One region of the Paenibacillus sp. FSL R7-0340 genome, then DNA from elsewhere that is predicted to be linked to it. Evidence: riboswitches for the same ligand, from Rfam matches in the RefSeq annotation. Region 1 holds a riboswitch; the other holds the start of a gene.
The links. Region 1 has a riboswitch for S-adenosylmethionine ahead of metA (homoserine O-acetyltransferase MetA). Riboswitches for the same ligand answer to the same signal wherever they lie in the genome.
Positions count from the first base shown of each region.

Region 1 (9,962 bases):
GGATGAGCGGACACGGGTCATTATTATGAAAAAAGGGCACGGCAATTATATGGTATACACCCCGGAGACCCTGCTGACTGAAAAAGGGCTTAAGCCACGTCAAGTGGTGGACCTTAAAGGCCTGATGGGGGATGCAAGCGATAATTATCCAGGAGTACGAGGTATTGGTGAGAAAACGGCACTCAAGCTGGTTCAGGAATACGACTCTATTGAGGGCATTCTGGAGAATCTGGATCAATTAACACCCTCGGTCCGTAAAAAAATTGAGAGTGATTTGGATATGCTGCATCTTTCACGCAAACTTGCTGAAATTCACTGTGGTGTACCTGTAGCATGTGCTTTGGATAGCTGTCTGCTGACGCTGGATCACGTGCAAATTGTAGACAAGTTTGAGCAGCTTGAAATGAAAAGCTTGTGTACATTGATGGGTGTCGCAACCGGATCTTAATAAAGCTGTTAGGCTTGATACGGACAATTTAAGTAAAGTAAGTAATATAGGGATGCTGACGCTTGGTGCGTTAGTGTCCTTATTTATATACCCATATGTCGACGGAGTTATATAGTCATGTGAAGGATTATATACAATTGTGATAAGGGGATTGACCTCAGGTACATTTCAGGTGAATATAGTGGAGAGAGAACCGGATTATCGAAAGGGGACAACAGCAACTATGACAGTATTGGGAGCAATTGAGGCAGGCGGTACCAAATTTGTATGTGGAATTGGCAACGAACGTGGAGAGGTAATGGAACGGGCGAGCTTTCCAACAACCACCCCAGCAGAAACAATGGAGAATGTCATCGCATTTTTTGAAGGCAAGGGCATTGAAGCATTGGGCGTAGGCTCGTTCGGGCCGATTGATCCTATCGAAGGTAGTGATACATATGGCTATATTACAACAACGCCAAAGCCACATTGGGGAAATTACAATCTGATTGGCAAACTGAAAGAGCATTTTGATGTGCCTATGGGGTTTGACACGGATGTGAATGGAGCAGCACTTGGTGAGTCTATTTGGGGTGCCGCCAAAGGATTGGACAACTGTCTGTATATTACGATAGGTACAGGCATCGGGGCGGGTGCTTTGGTTGGTGGAAAGCTGATACATGGATTATCCCACCCGGAAATGGGGCATATTCTGGTACGTCGTCACCCAGAAGATACTTACGAGGGGACATGTCCTTATCACGGAGATTGTTTGGAGGGACTGGCAGCAGGTCCTGCGCTCGAAAAAAGATGGAAGGTTAAAGGACATGAGCTTTCTGTCGATCACTCGGCCTGGGAAATGGAAGCGTACTATCTGGCACAGGCTTTAATGAGCTATGTATTAATCCTGTCACCGCAAAAAATTATTATGGGCGGGGGAGTGATGAAGCAGGACCAACTGTTCCCGCTCATTCGTACCAAGCTTCAAGAACTTTTGAACGGATACGTACAGCATTCGAGTCTGGCAACAGATATTGAGCAATATATCGTATCTCCGGGATTGGGTGACAATGCTGGATTGTGCGGTGCTCTGGCATTGGCAAAGGAAAAGCTGAATCATTAGAATTTATGGTTGACGGCACTCCAAGGTACGGTTATTATATAGGCAACAGTATAGTACGGCTCAAAAAGGGAAGCACCTTTCTTGCGAATACGCAGGATGGGTGCTTTTTTTTGCGTTTTTGTGTTGTGCGGGACTGTCTTTCAACGATATGAGGGAGGAAGAAATCATGGATATTGTATTTTTAAATCGCTTGTCCAAACGAAATGAACAGGGCTATGAGGACTTTGCTCAGGTATGGATTGGGCAGCATGAAGGGGGATGGAGTGCAGGCTGGAGCACACAGCATGTCCCGGATGAAAGTATAGACGACCTTTGGTATGAGGGCAGCTTGTGGCAGGAATTACTACATGTATACCGTCATGAGCTGGCGCTCAAAATGGCTGAGGGCTATAGGCCCTTAATCCATGGCGTATTTCATGAGCAAGAAGGATCATCAGGACGAGGACAAACGCTGCAAAAGCTGTATTGCTACAGTGATTTGTTTCCACGTGATGAAGTGTATGAGCAGTTGACGATGTGGAGACGGCAAAAGGCAGCAACGGAACGAAAAGCACCTTATTTTATCGCTACGAATCGGCTGCTTCGACTCATTAGCGTCTATCTTCCCCATACCGAAGAAGAACTGTTGGAACTGCCTGGTATCGGGCAGGGTAAAGTGTCGCAATATGGGACGGAGCTATTGGCTATTACGACACAAAATGACCGGACCACACCATTTCCGTTAAACTGGGTAACAGAGACGCTGGAAGAAGAAGTTTTTTTGTCATGGCTATACAAGCAAAAAGAGAACCAGTACAGGCAGGAGCTGAACAAATTCAGCCTAACTAGAACGATTATCGAAGGCATTTCGGACGGTCTTTCACTGGAGCATATCGGAATGAAGACAGGTTTGCATCGTAGAGAGATGATTGAAGCTGTGGAGCATTTGGACAGGGATGGCATTGATATGGAGAAGCTGATCCGCAAGGAGTTGGTGAATGTATCTGAGGAGGAGCAGGCAGCCATCTGGTCTGCTTATGAAGAGTTGGGGGATACGCTGCTCAAGCCCGTCATGCTGAAAGTGTATGGGGAAGAAAAGGCAACCGAAACAGGACTGGATCAAATTTACGAGCGTCTGCGTCTGATCCGTATACGGTTTCGTCATCAGCAGGTACCCGACCGACATGTTGGATAATATAGAACTGATTGAATAAAGCTAAAGTATTAAAGTACATTCAGGGTTCAACATACTAAAAAGCAGCAGCGAGTTCCACACAGGACACGGCTGCTGCTTTTTATGACCAAGCTGAAAATCGAAAAAAGTATCCAACTCGGTACTTTTCCCCCCTGTTCTTTTTAAACCCAGTCTTTCTTGCGGAAAATACAGAACATACTGACACCTAATGCCACCATAATACCAATGACGACAAAATAGCCATAACGTGTATGAAGCTCAGGCATATTATCGAAGTTCATCCCATATATTCCGGTAATGACTGTCAATGGCATAAATACGGTCGTAATTGCCGTAAACACACGCATAATTTCATTGGCACGGTTGGCGATACTGGATTGATAAGCTTCTCGAAGGTTACCCATCAAGTCGCGGTAAGTTTCAAAAGTCTCCGAAATTTTCACAGCATTTTCATAAATGTCGCTGAAATATTTTTGCAATTGATCGTCGATGAGCCGCAAATCCCGTTTGTTCAGGGTATTGATGACTTCTTTTTGTGGACCCAGCACTTTTTTCAGCCACAGAATCTCACTTCGTAAGCCGATGATTTCGTTCAAATGCGACTTTTTCGTATGCATTAGAATATCTTCTTCCAGCTTCTCAATGCGGACCTCAATCCGGTCACCAACCAGAAAATAGTTGTCAACAATCAAGTCGACCAACAGATACATAAAACGGTCAGGCTGGCTGACTTCTTGCTCCCACAGCATAGGCTTGAGGGTACGAAGCTCATTTATTTTCTGCTTGGTCACCGTAATGATAAAATGGCGGCCGAGAAAAATGTTCAAAGCTCGCAAAAATATTTCTTCATCATCAAAACGAATGCTATTTACAACGATAAAATAATGGCTTTCATAAATTTCAATCTTCGGACGCTGTTCTTCTTCACTCAAACAGTCTTCTACTGCAAGATCATGCATGGAAAATAAAGGCTGGAGCACTGTCAAATCATCGACATCGGCATCAATCCAATAAAAACCTTCTGCCGGTGCAGTAAGCGCCATTTCAATTTCTTCGACAGGGGTAAAAACCCCGTTGTTGACCAAACGGATTTTCATATATGTCACTCCTTATGCTCCGTCGTAACGGAAATACGTTTACCTTAAGCATAAGGAATGGACTCAGTTAGCCAGTTAGCCGGTGCGGGTAAGCGTGCACTCCCATCAAAAGCCGGAGGCTTTTGGAGCATGCAGAGCCTGGCGTCCCGTCTTTCGGCAAGCTGAAGTCATTCCTATGCTGTTGTTCAGGGATCGCCGCCTATTCGGACTCGGGTCGCCTTCCATTCCGGATTCACCTCTCAAATGTTCTTTTTTAGATTGCCACAGTATCGCAGGAAACACTCAAATCTGCACTACTACTCCATATTTCTGCCTAATAGCACTTGTATAGTATAACGCTCGGCCTACGGCCTTTCAAGCGCAAAATCATGGGCTAAATCAACAGTAGTGGCAAGAGCTTCAACGATAGGAGGGATATGATTTAACCTATGGAAAAGGTAGACAAAATGTGAATGCAGGGTACAAATTTAAAAGTCCCATCTTGACGAAGCCCAGCCGATGCATTAAAGTGAACAACAAGAACTTTGTGAACCTAAAATGAATATAGCGAAATCTTATCAAGAGCAGGTGGAGGGACTAGCCCGATGATACCCGGCAACCGGCGATTTTAATCGCACGGTGCTAATTCTTGCAGGACGCGCGCTTTGTACAAAGAGCGTTGCCCTGACAGATGAGAGAGGCGCATATGGATACAAATATGACCTTTCTCTAACCTGAGAAAGGTCTTTTTATTATATGCCCGGCATCTCAACAAGACGATTTTCGCAAAACTTACCGAACAAGGAGTGAGTTTACATGCCGATTAAAATCCCAGACACGCTACCTGCCAAGGAAGTGCTGGAGGGCGAAAATATTTTCGTAATGGATGAAAGCTTGGCTTATCATCAGGATATTCGTCCGTTGCGTATCGCCATTTTGAATTTAATGCCTACAAAGGAGACGACGGAAACCCAACTGTTGCGCTTGGTCGGCAATACGCCGCTGCAAGTGGATGTCACGCTGGTGCACATGAAGTCTCATGTATCCAAAAATACATCGCAAGAATATTTGAACATGTTCTATAAAACGTTTGACGAGATCAAGAACAGTCGTTTTGACGGCATGGTCATTACAGGAGCCCCGGTTGAACAGCTTGAGTTTGAGGATGTTAACTACTGGGAGGAGATCCAGCAAATCTTTGAATGGACGAAAACGAATGTAACTTCGACCATGCATATCTGTTGGGCCTCACAGGCAGGCTTATACCATCATTTCGATGTCCCTAAATACGGGCTCGACTACAAATGCTTTGGCGTATTTCCACACACCGTGATTAAACCTAAAGTAAAATTGCTACGCGGCTTTGATGAATTGTTTTATGCTCCTCACTCCAGACATACGGAGGTTCGGCGGGAAGATATTGATCATATTACCGAATTAGAAGTTTTATCCGAATCCGAGGAGGCTGGAGTGTACCTCGTAGCCACGCTTGACGGTAAACAAATTTTTGTAACTGGGCATTCTGAATATGACCCGCTTTCCCTGAAATGGGAATACGACCGCGATGTGGGCAAAGGAATGGATGTTGAAGTCCCCAAAAATTATTTCCCTAATGATGATCCCAAGCGCACACCACCCTCAATCTGGCGGGCACACGCCAATTTATTATTCTCGAATTGGCTGAACTATTATGTATACCAAGAAACACCTTACGATATCGGGCCCCAGATTTAAAAAGGGGCTTGTAGTTTACCCTTGTACAGTACCACCTTGCAGTAGCGCAGCAGTATAGTCTTTGACATCCATTTTTGCAGGATATGTTATAGCACCCACTATGGAAGTTAACAGGAGGATTCATATGAGTGAGAAACAGTGGAAAATCGAAAGCAGATTGGCACAAATCGGTTCAGTAGAGGAGCCAGTAACCGGGGCTGTTAATTACCCGATTTACCAATCTACGGCGTTCCGCCATCCCCGTCTAGGTCAAAGCACAGGATTTGATTACATTCGGACGATCAATCCTACGCGAAAGGTACTGGAAGAGGCTTCTGCTGCACTTGAATCGGGTGATGCAGGTTTTGCATGTAGCTCAGGTATGGCGGCGCTGCAAACGGTATTTGCATTGTTTGGACAGGGAGATCACCTCATTGTATCGCTGGATCTGTATGGCGGGACATATCGCTTGCTGGAGCGTATTTTATCTAAATTTGGTGTAACAGCAAGTTATGTGGATACGAACGATCTTGAAGCACTCGAACAGTCATGTCGACCGAATACCAAAGCTGTATTCATAGAAACACCTACAAATCCGTTAATGATGATCACTGATATTCGAGCGGTTGCCGAGTGGGCATCACAACATCAGTTGCTTACCATTGTAGATAATACGCTGCTAACCCCATATTTCCAGCGGCCATTGGAGCTGGGCGCGGATATTGTGGTACATAGCGCAACCAAATATTTGGGCGGACACAACGATGTGCTGGCAGGGTTGATCGTAACCAAAGGCAAAGAGCTATCAGCTGAAATTTCCTTCCTGCACAATTCCATAGGGGCCGTGCTTTCCCCGAGCGACTGCTATCAGTTGATGAAGGGGATGAAGACGTTAGCGCTGCGTATGGACCGACATCAGCATAATGCAACAGTGCTATCTAACTATTTACTGACGCATCCGGCGGTGGCGGAAGTATTTTATCCAGCTCTCGAAGGCCACCCAGGTCGTGAGATTCAAAATAAACAATCCAGCGGAAATACGGGTATCTTCTCCTTTAAAGTAAAGGATGCTCGTTATGTGGAGCCTTTGCTTCGTCACATTAAGCTCATTGCGTTTGCGGAAAGTCTCGGCGGTGTGGAATCGCTAATGACCTATCCCGCTGTGCAGACACATGCGGACATACCAGCAGAAATTCGGGATGCAGTCGGGGTAGATGACAGGCTGTTGCGTTTCTCCGTCGGCATTGAGCATACAGACGACCTAATTGAAGATTTGCGTTCGGCGCTGGAAGCGGCACGTCAAGAAGTAGAAGGAGGGGAGCAGCAATGATAGAGGATGCGAGAAGGATCGGCCAGGATCTGGACAAAGAGCGGAAGTTCGCTACCAAGCTGCTGCATTTCGGCTCTGAAATTGACAGTGTTACGGGGGCTTCGAGCGTCCCGATCTATCAAGCTTCTACCTTTCACCATCATGATATTTTTAATCCTCCACAGCATGACTATAGCCGTTCAGGTAATCCGACACGACAAGCTTTGGAGGATTATATCGCCTTATTAGAAGGCGGAGCTAGCGGTTTTGCCTTTGCATCAGGTATGGCGGCCATCTCTACTACATTTATGCTCTTGTCTGCTGGAGATCATGTCATTGTTTCCGAGGACGTATATGGAGGAACATATCGACTGCTGACCTCCATTTTGAAACGGATGAATATCGAAACGACCTTCGTTGACATGACGGACCTCAACCATGTGAAAGAGGCGTTGCAGGAGAATACAAGGGCTGTATATATGGAAACCCCGTCCAATCCGACACTCAAAATTACCGATGTAGCAGGAATAACCTCTTGGGCACAGGATAACGGACTTTTGACGTTATTGGATAATACTTTTATGACACCTTATTATCAACGTCCGATTGAGCAGGGTGTCGATATTGTATTGCACAGTGCGACCAAGTTTCTGGGCGGACACAGCGATGTGCTGGCAGGACTTGCAGTAGCACGTACCGAATCGCTGGGGAGACAAATCAAGCAGCTCCAAAATGGACTGGGTACCGTGCTGGCTCCGCAGGAGTCATGGTTGCTCATGCGCGGTATGAAGACACTGGAGGCTCGTATGGCTCACAGCGAAAAGAGTGCAGCAAAGCTCGCCAATTGGCTGAACGAGCGCAACGACATTGAGGCGGTGTACTACCCGGGTCTGGAGAATCATCCAGGACGTGAAGTTCATGAGCGTCAATCCAGCGGTTATGGTGCAGTGATATCGTTTGATGTGGGTTCTGGTGAGCGTGCAAAAGAAGTCCTCAGTCGCGTACGTATTCCAATTGTAGCGGTGAGTCTGGGAGCTGTGGAAAGCATCTTGTCGTATCCGGCGATGATGTCACACGCGGCTATGCCCCATAGTGTACGATTGGAGCGCGGGATTACGGACGGATTACTTCGTTTCTCCGTAGGTCTGGAGGATATTGACGACCTGATTAGTGATCTGGATGAGGCGCTGCGCTAGAGCGTTAGCACATCAGTAGTATCTTTGTCGTTTTCAGGCAGGGAGCAAATATGTACAGTACTAAACAGCAAGTTTCCATTCATTCAGGAGGCTTGCTGTTTTCTATAAGAATGACATGAAAGACAGTGTGAAAAAATGCACTTTTCAGTTCTGTTTTCCTATTTCTTGTCTATATGCAATGTTGAGATAAGCTTGGCAGTTGCCTGTTTTCCTAGGTGAAAAGCAGAAAGAAGCGGGAATAAGTATGGTTCCTTACCTAAAGATATGTTAGTATTATCATTAGGTTTTACTATGCTAAATAGCACAGACAACATACAAGGCCAGTCATGAACATACATTACGGCAGGGTTCGAACGCAGGTTTGTGAAAGCATTCTCGTTCATAAGTCCTGTCTTTCATTTCGTCGCCCTGTGACAGCGAAGGAGGATACACCATGAGTGTAATCGACCATATTTTAGATAAAGCCCTACGCGGCGAACGCCTGAATTTAGAGGATACCGTTGCTTTGTTCGAATCAGATGAGGTAGAAAAAATAGGTCATGCGGCGAATAAAGTTATGAATCGCATGCACCCCGATCCCATTAAAACCTTCGTCATCGGACGAAATATTAACTATACGAACGTATGTGACGTATATTGTCGCTTCTGCGCTTTTTACCGTAGACCGGGTTCTGATGAAGGTTATGTTTTGCCGGACGAGGTGATCTTTCAGAAGATCAAGGAAACGCAGGATGTAGGTGGCACCGAAATTCTAATGCAAGGCGGTGTGAATCCGAATCTGCCGTTCAGTTATTATACGGATTTGCTGAAAGCTATCAAGGAGCGTTTTCCCGATATTACGATGCACTCCTTCTCGCCAGCTGAAATTCACAAAATGAAGGAAAAATCCGGTCTATCCATGGAAGACACGATTCGAGCCATTCATGAAGCTGGATTGGATTCGCTTCCGGGTGGAGGCGGAGAAATTTTGGATGACCGCACACGCCGCAAAATTAGCCGTCTCAAAGGCTCTTGGCGTGATTGGATGGATGTGATGCAAACGGCTCACAAGGTTGGGATGAACACGACTGCTACGATGGTTATCGGCTTTGGTGAGTTGATGGAGGAGCGTGCGCTGCATTTGTTGCGTGTTCGTGATGCTCAGGACGAATGCATTGAAAACAAATATAATTCTGAAGGATTTTTGGCCTTTATTCCTTGGACCTTCCAGCCAGACAACACCAATCTGAAGAAGGAACGCCAGACGCCGGAGGAATATTTGAAGACCGTTGCGATCAGTCGTCTTGTATTGGATAACATCAAGCATATTCAGTCTTCATGGGTAACCATGGGACCTGAAATCGGTAAAAAATCGTTGTACTACGGTTGCGATGATTTTGGCAGCACCATGATTGAGGAAAACGTAGTTTCTGCTGCAGGCGCAACGTATAAGGTTAACATCGAATCCATTTTACAGTTGATCCGCGAGACGGGTCACGTTCCGGCACAGCGCAATACCCGTTATGATATTATTCGTACTTTTGACAGTGCCAGCAGTATTGAACATGATTTTATCATGCAAAATTAATATCCGTTAATATATTGTTAATTACAAAACGCTTATCCATCACTAATCTATGTACAAGGATTAGTGTAGATAAGCGTTTTTTGATGTGTTACTTTGCTAAGCTTTCCATCGTTTCATATACATGATCTCAGCCTGCGGGTCTGCCATTTGGATGACTGCCTTAAAGCGCTGCAAATCCAACAGATGAACGCTGTAAACGATGACCATTTGTTCTTTTTTATCCTCAGATTCGCTTTTAATCTTGCCCTCTATCTGGGCAGAGTCTACAACAGGCGTGCTGTGTATACGCAGCCTGCGATATATGGCATCTTCGATGGTTTGCTGTTTCTTGCTGACAACACAAACCATACGCGTCAGACCAGTAAACATCAGCCGGG
Region 1 is NZ_JBBOBY010000001.1:4,558,765-4,568,726, reverse strand. It holds gene MKX59_RS20365 (5'-3' exonuclease) at 1-448, shown strand, start outside; gene MKX59_RS20360 (ROK family protein) at 672-1,550, shown strand; gene MKX59_RS20355 (HRDC domain-containing protein) at 1,717-2,724, shown strand; gene corA (magnesium/cobalt transporter CorA) at 2,886-3,821, opposite strand; SAM riboswitch class I at 4,373-4,498, shown strand; gene metA (homoserine O-acetyltransferase MetA) at 4,617-5,534, shown strand; gene MKX59_RS20340 (PLP-dependent transferase) at 5,659-6,843, shown strand; gene MKX59_RS20335 (aminotransferase class V-fold PLP-dependent enzyme) at 6,840-8,018, shown strand; gene mqnC (cyclic dehypoxanthinyl futalosine synthase) at 8,452-9,585, shown strand; gene MKX59_RS20325 (YitT family protein) at 9,682-9,962, opposite strand, start outside.

Region 2 (9,962 bases), 3.2 Mb from region 1:
GAATGGGGTCTAAACCTCCCGATACATCCATAATATTGCCTGTTATAAAATCCGAATGCTCCTCACATAAATAGGCGATCACTCGCGCAATGTCCTCTCCACTTCCCGGACGTCCACGCGGTGTCTCTTTATCCTGCATGCCGATGACATCGGCGATTGACATTTCCTTATTTGCTCCTCGGATATCCCCTGGACAGATCATATTGACCGTAATGCCATAAGGAGCTTCCTCCACAGCCAGTGACTTCGTAAAAGACACCAGCCCCACCTTGGCGGCTGCGTAGACGGCGCGATGCGGCCAAGCCCTTGCTTCTCCAGCATGACCAAAGCCAAAATGAATAATACGTCCCCAATGCTGGCTACGCATGTGGGGCAATACCAAATGATCCAGCAACATGGTACCGACCAGATTCCCTTGTATCATGGCATGAATCTCAGCCACACTGTAATCCGCAAACAGACGGCGTTCCCGGATGAACGGTCCGGCATTGTTCACCATAATATCGACTCCGCCCAGCCGATCCTGTACTTCACCAATCAGCCTCGTGATATCTTCCTGAACAGAGATATCCCCTTGTAAAGACAGGCAGCGTACTCCCTTAGACTCAATCACCCGCTTAAGCGCTTCGGCTTCTGCTTGGCTATGCACATAATTTAGCGCAATATTACAGCCTTCATCCGCCAGACGCAAAGCGGTCGTTTTACCTAAACCTTTGGCACTGCCGGTTATGAATGCGACTTTATCTCTCAACAATTTTCCTCCTGTTCACAGAGAACGGTCACCCCCAAGTATAAAATATTTAAGCTTCCCCTACAACTCCATCCAAAAAGAAACCCCAGTCCTCTTGTTCAAGAGAATCTGGGGTTTGCGTGCAATGCGTTCTCGTTCCCTGCTTAAAATGCTGGAATAATCGCGCCTTGGTATTTATCTTCGATGAATTTTTTAGTTTCTGGAGATTGCAAAGCTTTGATCAGCTTCTGAATCGCTTCGGAATCTTTATTATCAGGACGTGCTACCAGAACGTTAGCATAAGGAGAATCTTTATCTTCCAGTGCCAATGCATCCTTTGTCGGGTTCAGCTTCGCTTCCAGAGCGTAGTTCGTGTTGATCAACGCAATATCCACTTCAGGCAACTGACGTGGCAGCATAGCCGCTTCCAAAGTCTTGAATTCCAAATTTTTCGGATTCTCTGTAATATCTTTCACCGTGGATTCAATGTTTCCTTCGTCTTTCAACTTAATCAGACCTTGCTTGGATAACAGCAGCAAAGCACGGCCTCCGTTTGTCGCATCGTTCGGAATGGCTACAGTTGCGCCATCTGGGATTTCATCAAGCTTTTTATATTTTTGGGAGTAGATACCGAATGGCTCCAAATGAACTGCGCCCACAGAAACCAGATCCATTTTGCGCTCTTTGTTCATCACATCCAAGTAAGGTACATGTTGAAAGAAGTTAGCATCCAGTTGCTTGTCAAACAATTGTACGTTCGGCTGTACATAGTCGTTAAACTGAACGACTTGGAGACGAACCCCTTCTTTTTCCAACTGAGGCTTGATCGCTTCCAAAATTTCCGCATGCGGCACAGGAGAAGCTCCAATTTTCAGCTCCACTTCACGTGGTGATCCGCCTGTATTTTCGGTCGCATTGTTTGTATCCGATGTTGTGCTCTTTGTACCGCAAGCCGCCAGCACCGCAATTAATGTCAAGCTTAGTACAGCCAATACCCATTTCTTCATGTTATTACCCCTCCAATAATTTGTAATATTCAGGATCAGACGTCCTGATCAATAAGGATATCTATATGTTTTCCCTATTTTCGAGTATAATGCCGCACGAGACGATCCCCCGCCATTTGCAGCAATTGTACCAATACGACCATCAGCACGACCGCAACGATCATGACAGCCGTTTCATAACGATAATAGCCGTAGTTGATAGCCAGTGTACCCAGTCCACCGCCCCCGATCATCCCGGACATTGCCGTGTAGGATACGAGTGTAACGACGGTAATGGTTAATGCAGCGAGCAGACCCGGAAGTGCCTCACGTAACAGCACACGCCGGATAATTTGTCCTGTCGAGGCACCCATCGCTTGTGCGGCTTCAATGACGCCCTTGTCCACTTCACGCAGAGACGTTTCGACAAGACGTGCGAAGAATGGGGCAGCCCCAATAACCAATGGTGGAATGGTTCCCAACACCCCGGTCGAGGTACCTACCAGCGATCGTGTAAAAGGAATAAGTGCAACGATCAAAATGATAAATGGTACGGAACGTAAAATGTTAACGATGAATGATAATACAATGTATATCACCTTCATCAGAGTTAACGAGGAGCGACTCGCCAGAAACAATAATATGCCAAGCGGCAAACCAATAATGAGGGTGAACAATGCGGATGCTCCGAGCATCTGAAGGGTTTCCAGAGTAGAATTTCCTAGCTCTTCCCAACTCACTTGTGAAAAATCAAGTTCGCTCATTGTCCGATCACCTCCACATCAAGTCCTTGCCCAGACACTTCGCGCAGCGTTTGCTCTATATCCTCATGGTTTCCTTCAAAACGAACGATCAGCTGTCCATAGGGTACATTTTTAATCGTAGATATGGTTCCCTGCAAGATCGCAAAATCAACACCAGTGCTTCGAGCCGTACGCGACAGAATCGCATCATATGTTTTACTGCCCAAGAAGGAGATACGCACCACCTGCGCCGACTCACCGCCACCTGCTGCCGCAATCGCTGCTTGCAACTCCTCGGGATGTTCTGACTCCCGTTGGATAAAGTCCTTGGTTACCTGGTGCTGTGGCTTCAAAAATACTTCCGCCACTGGGCCTTGCTCCACGATGTCGCCCTGATGAATGACGCCAACTCGATCACAAATGCTTTGAATGACATGCATTTCATGTGTAATCAGCACGATGGTTAAATTAAAGCGCTGATTAATATCCAACAGCAATTTCAGGATAGACCCCGTCGTTTGCGGATCAAGCGCAGAAGTCGCTTCGTCACACAGCAATACATGAGGATCACTAGCCAGCGCCCGCGCAATTCCTACCCGCTGCTTCTGTCCACCTGAGAGCTGTGACGGATACTTTCCACTGTGTTCTTCCAGACCCACCAGTTCCAGCAGCTCACGAACCTTCATGTCCAGCTTTTCCCTGGGAGTGTTTACCAACCGCAAAGGAAATGCAATATTGTCATACACCGTTGCCGAAGATAACAAATTAAAATGCTGAAAAATCATTCCGATTTTTCGACGTTGCTTCTGTAACTGGGATTGACTCACAGTAGCGAGGTTTACCCCGTCTACCCATACTTCACCTGAAGTAGGGCGTTCCAATAAATTAATACAGCGGATCAATGTACTTTTCCCCGCCCCGGAGTGACCAATCACTCCGAATATTTCTCCACGCTTTATAGAAAGATTCAACCCAGATAGCGCATTAACGCGTCGGTTGCCTTTGCCATAATGCTTGGTTAACTGCTTAAGCTCTATCAACGTGCTGCGACCCCCTTCACTTCTTCCTTACCCTTTTAACCAGTTGTCATCTCTCAGAATTGTATAAAATCGCTATTTATTTATACAAAAAAGAGCCCCTTTCACAGAATGAAAAGGGCCCCACCTTGCGAACCTTTTCTCATCTGCCAAAATCGCTATAACTCTAGCGGTTTTGTAGGAATTAGCACCATCATGTTCCCTCCCAGTGTATTACACCGGGAAAGAACGGGTTGCCGGGCTTCATCGGGCCAGTCCCTCCACCTCTCTGGATAAGAAAAATATGTTAAACTCCAGCTTTAGCTGTCCGTTAAGTTTATATAAAAAAAACATAATTCAAGCATTTTTCTGAAACTAGGTTTCAGTATAGATAGTTTACATTGCTTTGTCAAAGGATATTTTCTATCATATTTTTGGGCGTACTGCCCGGTTCTCCCATTGTTTCGCAGTATGAGTAAAGGCGTTTGACAGCGACCGACATACCATTTCCAAGCCCTGCTGCAAATCTTCCAAATGGTGATCAAGGTCCTCCAGTTGGATTTTTCCATACAAAGCTCGGTGTCGTTGCCAGAGATCATCCTGCATTTCCGTATTCATATAGTGTATCTCCGTATTCCGACGCTTACGCAGCCGATTGATGGCATCGTTGTAAGTATCCTTGATATCAATTAAATTATCGGTCAATACAGGATGCATTTTGAGATACTTGAGCTGCCGCAACACGGTAAAATACGAATAGTGCGCCTTATACTGCCCTGTTTTTAAATCATACAGATCATTTAGCCAGTTACCCAGCTTATCCAAAATAGAGAAAACCCGAACAAACCCATCTTTATAAAAGAAAACATATAACGCATAATCGGATTTTTCATCCTCACTCATATCTTCAGCATATCCGGCTTTCACTTTCATACGGAAAAAGGCGGAAGCATGATGGCTCTGCTCCAGTTCATCCAGAGATGACATTAGACCGCGTGTTAAAATATCCGCCTTCCGAAAATCGTGGGTCGGATCTCCACCAGCCTGAATTTGCCGCTCCAGCAGGTTCAACATAGCTGACATGCTATTCATGGCATCTAGCAGGATGCCTTTGTTCACACGTGGTGGCTCACCCAGTAGCTTGCGTATCATGCTTACGCCTCCTTATAAATGTAAAATCCGGCTGTAGGTTTAATTAGGGCGTCAAGCGAAATAACTCGTCCATCGTTGATCTACAAGCTTAACAATATCCTCACGCGGTAACACCTCGTCTGGATACCCCGGCTTCATACGCGCATCCACTACAATCGGCAGCTTATAGTTCAGATGATGCAAACGCACTTCGCTGTCTGCGTACATATCTGTAGCCGGGTTAAAGCGTGTGAATACCGTCCACAGGAACGAGGCTTGAGAGCGAACGACTTCTTTGGCATCGTCTACAATGAAGACGAGCGGCCACTCTTGCTCACCCGCTGCTAATCGCTCCAAAACACGTGCCGCCAGCTCAGGCTCCTGCTCAAAGGACGCACCCGATACGACGAGGCAACCTCCGCAATAGGGCTCAATTTCACGAATTCCCGGCAGATCGCCTCCCTCATAAGCACGAGGCAATTCACGTACAGGCTCACCTATCCCCATCAGGATGGCCTTACTGCCATGATTCAGCTTGCGGCCTGTGTAATCGAGTGTATCGTGTGACGTGTGATTGAAAATAAATAAATCCCTTGCTGGATTAAATCGCTCCAGAATGGTTTCCAGCAGCAGGTTAAAGTCAGATAAATCAATTACTCGATCCGTCAGCATCAGGAACTTTGTCAACGATAATTGACCTTGACCCAAAATAGTAAAACCGGATACAAGCGCTTCACGGGAGTAGCTTTCACGTACGACTGCCGCTGCCAGCGCATGTACGCCCGTTTCCGCATACGCCCACAGGGACTTGACGGAAGGCATCACAAGCGGATAGGCAGGCGACAGCAGACGTTGCAAAAACTCACCGAGATAGTAGTCTTCTTGCCGAGGCTTACCTACAATGGTTGCCGGATAAATGGCATCCTTGCGGTGATGCATATGTTTGACATGAAATACAGGGAAATCATGCTGTAATGAGTAATAGCCAAAATGATCACCAAACGGGCCTTCCGGACGGCGTTCATGAGGCGGTACATAACCGCTGATTGCAAATTCTGCTTCTGCTGGAATCCGGTGACCCCCGAGCGGGTCTTCTGTCATGGGCAGCTTGCCTCCCATAATAAGCGAAGCCAGCAACAGCTCAGGCAAGTTTTCCGGTGCTGGCGCAATGGCAGACGCAATCAGGGCAGGCGGGCCACCGATGATAATCGTCGTAGGCAATGGCTCATTACGCAGTTCCGCTTCATGATAATGAAAACCGCCGCCTTTATGAATTTGCCAGTGAATGCCCGTCGTCTGATCATCATAAATCTGAATGCGGTACATCCCCAAATTATGATCCTTGGGCTGACCTGGCTTCTCAGTATACACGAGTGGAAGCGTAATAAACGGCCCTCCATCCTCATGCCAACTGGTCACTTTAGGCAGTGGTGCCAGCGGAGCCTCTGTACGGCGAACTCCCAATACAGGGGCCTCGCTATGAGATACTGTTTTTAGCCCTACTTTTAGCATGTCCTTAATCAGGCCACGTTCATTCCACAATGCTTTGGGTGTAGGTGGAAACAATGTTTTGGTCGCTCCTACAATCGCATCCATCAGCTGCTCTGGTCGCGGGCCAAAAGCCATGTCCACACGGCGATTCGTGCCAAACAGATTACTGGCTACAGGAAACGGGGTTCCTTTTACATTCGTGAACAGCAGTGCCGGCCCTTCTTCCTCAATGACTCTTCGATGAATCTCAGCCAGCTCCAGGTAAGGATCGACAGGTGCCTCTATAATTTTAAGATGATTTTCTTTACGCAGCGCTTCAATAAATTGGCGCAAATTCTGGTAGATCAACTGGACGACTCCTCCTAAGCAAATCAAGCCCTCGAGAAACTCGCGGGCCTGGTTTGTTTCTTATATGCTATTATACGTGTTAAAACGCCTCTTGGGCAAAAATCCGCTTCACTACGATTCATGAAATGCTTAGGTACGTTGTGCTTGGGTCGAAACAAACTTGCGGTCCGGTGACAATTGCCATACACGGTAGCTCAGATAAGCCAAAATCGAGAACAACGATGCAATCACCAGCATATGTCCCAGCACGATAAACATGTAGATTTCAGGTTTGTTGACGTACAACAAGATAATTCCAATCACCACTTGAAGCAAGATTAACAAGACCGATACGACACCCAATATACGGATATCCCGGTGATTCGGGTGATAACGGTATGAGTAGTGACCCACAGCCAAGATAATGACGAACAGCAGACCAGCTGAAATCTGATGAAGCAGCAGTGGAGATATGAAGCCCCCAATATTTACAACCTTCTGGATGACCGAGTGACTAAGCAACGCCCCTGAATAGACAGCAATATAGGTATAGATCGTCGATAACCATATAAAGTTACGAAAGCCCCGACTGACAGGCCCAGGAATCAGACGCGGGGTGTGGCGTGAATCTGCATGCTCCTGCCAGGCCCCCAACGTCATCATAGTCGCACTGGCAAAGGCGATAAGCGCAAAGCCAAAATGCAGTCCCATGACTGCAGCCGATTGGGAGAAGACGACAGCCAACGCCCCCATTGCACCTTGTATGATGACAAACATGAGCGTGAGCAGCGAGAATAGCTGCAAATCCTTCCGATGCTTCATAAACAGCAAAAAGCCAACAAATGAGGCGATAGAAAGAATCCCGGCCATGGCACTGACGGAGCGATGAGAGAACTCAATAAGGGATGCGATCGTATGTGCCGGAACCAGCTTACCATTGCACAGCGGGAATTCCCGGCCACAGCCGAGACCAGAATCCGTTCGCGTCACGACACCTCCACCGAAGGTAGCCAAAAACATGACAATACATGTTACGAGTGCCAGCCATTTTAATATTCTGATTTTGTTATTCAAAGAATTCACCCGTATCCTTCCAAATATAATATTTATTCACTTTATATGTTGTGAAATGATCACTTAAAGTAATTATAACTGATATATCGTTCCTTGACATACGAGCTTTGTTGACAAAATGTGAACGTGTCCGTGAGAAAGCCGCCCCCTGAGAAGGAAGCGGCTTTCTGAATGTCTTGATGTTATTTTGCTAAGCTCGCGTGGACTTCAACAGCCCGATCCAAAAATTGCTCAATCTCTTCGCGGGATTTGCGCAGTCTGTTCACCAGACGTACCAGTTCTCGCCCTTCACTGTAAGCGATAAAGCTAGGAATCCCCAATACATTTTGCTCTTGACTGACGCTTTCGGCCTGTTCTACATCAATCTCAATTAATGTAAGCTTATCTGCATATTGTTCTTCCACATCAGGCATGAACGGATCGATGAAATGACAATCCTTACACCAGTCCGCCTTAAACACAGCCACCGTAACGCCCGGAGTGGATATTGCCTTATTAAAGTCTTCATGAGAGACGATTTTTTGCATGGATGATTCCTCCTTAAATTCTTTTTGTGCTGAAAAGATTGCACTTTCTATTGTAACGCCAAGTGAAGCTTTTGCACACTCCCCCATTCTACTCACATGCCGATTGGAAGCCCTCTCATTGAGGCATACTAAAGATATACTTAAGAATCCACATAAGCGTCGACATCCTAACAGCATACCCAACATACTTGGCAGGATACGGGGATGCTTGCAGTTGGAAAGGAGGTTAATTTAGTCATGTCTCTTACCGAATGGCTCCATACAGCATCTCGACAGCTACAAGGAGGGCTAAAGTTACTGGGTTCCGTTCCCCGTGTTGCAGAGGAAGCTTGGGAGGGCAAACGGGCGGCTTGGACCGAATCCCGCAAATTACGCTCCCCCTTGCGTGAACTAGCGTGGGATTATCATACGGCACAGGCCGCTATGAATGAAGCTGAAGCGATAATGCTGGTGAACGGACCCGCTACGCGTCCCTCTTCTCTGAATATGCCCTTATGCGAAACAGACTGTGAGCTACTGGAGAGGATCAAGAACGATACAGCACAGGAGAATCGCAGCAACGTTACCCGCACTGCCGCTTACCTTGAATGCTATCGTGGCTACCCGGAGTTACATTGGGCATTACTGGCCCACCTGGTTTCTCGTAATGGCGGCTATAATATGACCGATCTGAAAGGGGGACTGATTGGCAACCTGTTCGGCGAACAGGAAAAGGAATGGCTGTATCGGCTACTGGAGCGCTGTAACGCCCTTATTTTTCAAGACGCTTATCCGCAGTTGCAACTTTACATGCACAGCCGTCATTTGGGTCGGAGTTGCTTTCACTTGTTGCCTTATTTTCACGTTTCGCCATTCATGAAGCCCTTTTGGGAACGTTTCTGGGCTTGGCGGGATAGCTCTCTGTTGACTGTGGCGCTCATCATTAATGAACAAAACTATATTGAAGGACGTGTGGTAAAAGATCCGTATTTCCAAAAATTTGTGACACACAAGCCGGGCTTTTATTTGCATGACTGGCTCCAGCTAAATCAGGTTATATTTCCACTTGGACTGAACGGTGGACTTGCTGGACTAGTAATGGAGCGTTTCGGCCATTTGGACGAGCGGATCGGCTTTGGCAAAAGTCTCTATGCTATGCTCTTTGGCCATCAGCAGGTGCTGGACCAGGTATCCGCATTCGCTAACAGTGTGCCGCATACAGGTTCACGCAGCGACTATTGGCCCGGATTGTTCACACCGAATGAACAAAAAGCGCTGCACTCTCCAGATGAAAGTGCAACGCTTTTAGCACATGAATGGCTACCGCCAGGACAACGTCTGTACAGTCCGGAGCTGAACGCCGTCTGGTCCGATACAGCTTATGATCCAATCCCCCGGTATGACTGGTTTCAGGACGGCTCCACACTTGGACATCTCAGCGAACCAAGGCGACCGCTGTTATTTGCCATGCGCCATGAGCATCGTCATGGCATTCAAAAAACAGCAATGGCCCACGTTGCCCATAACAGCTTGCAACCTTTCCACTGAAAGACTGGAGGGCTCTTTTAGCCTCGTTGTCCTGTGGACTCACGCTGTAGACGCATTAACGGACGCAGTACCTTTTGCAACATACGCGGATAGTTGCCCAGCTCGTCCCTGCGCAATACGCGCAGTACAACCAGCAACAACAAGTAGCATACCAGTACAGCTGCCCCGGCAATGCAGCACGCGATCAAGAAGGCCACACGCGCAGGCATCAGATGCACCAGCAGAATACAGGCTTCATTTACACCGTATCCGATAGCTCCCGAGACGACGACTGCGGTTAAGAACCCTGCCCAGCGACGGCCCATGATGGAAAAGGAGACAATCCCTTTAAGCACACGCAAATTTAGCAATGTGATCACGAGGAAACATAATCCGGTTGCAGCAATGATCCCATAAATTCCAAGCCAACC
Region 2 is NZ_JBBOBY010000001.1:1,310,707-1,320,668, reverse strand. It holds gene MKX59_RS05885 (SDR family oxidoreductase) at 1-751, opposite strand, end outside; gene MKX59_RS05880 (MetQ/NlpA family ABC transporter substrate-binding protein) at 895-1,737, opposite strand; gene MKX59_RS05875 (methionine ABC transporter permease) at 1,812-2,480, opposite strand; gene MKX59_RS05870 (methionine ABC transporter ATP-binding protein) at 2,477-3,499, opposite strand; SAM riboswitch class I at 3,636-3,775, opposite strand; gene MKX59_RS05865 (Cthe_2314 family HEPN domain-containing protein) at 3,902-4,627, opposite strand; gene MKX59_RS05860 (UbiD family decarboxylase) at 4,679-6,445, opposite strand; gene MKX59_RS05855 (COX15/CtaA family protein) at 6,575-7,507, opposite strand; gene MKX59_RS05850 (thioredoxin family protein) at 7,681-8,025, opposite strand; gene MKX59_RS05845 (DUF2515 family protein) at 8,263-9,552, shown strand; gene MKX59_RS05840 (putative polysaccharide biosynthesis protein) at 9,570-9,962, opposite strand, start outside.
Region 2: linked by a shared signal. The riboswitch ahead of MKX59_RS05870 (methionine ABC transporter ATP-binding protein) and the one ahead of metA (homoserine O-acetyltransferase MetA) in region 1 are both predicted to bind S-adenosylmethionine.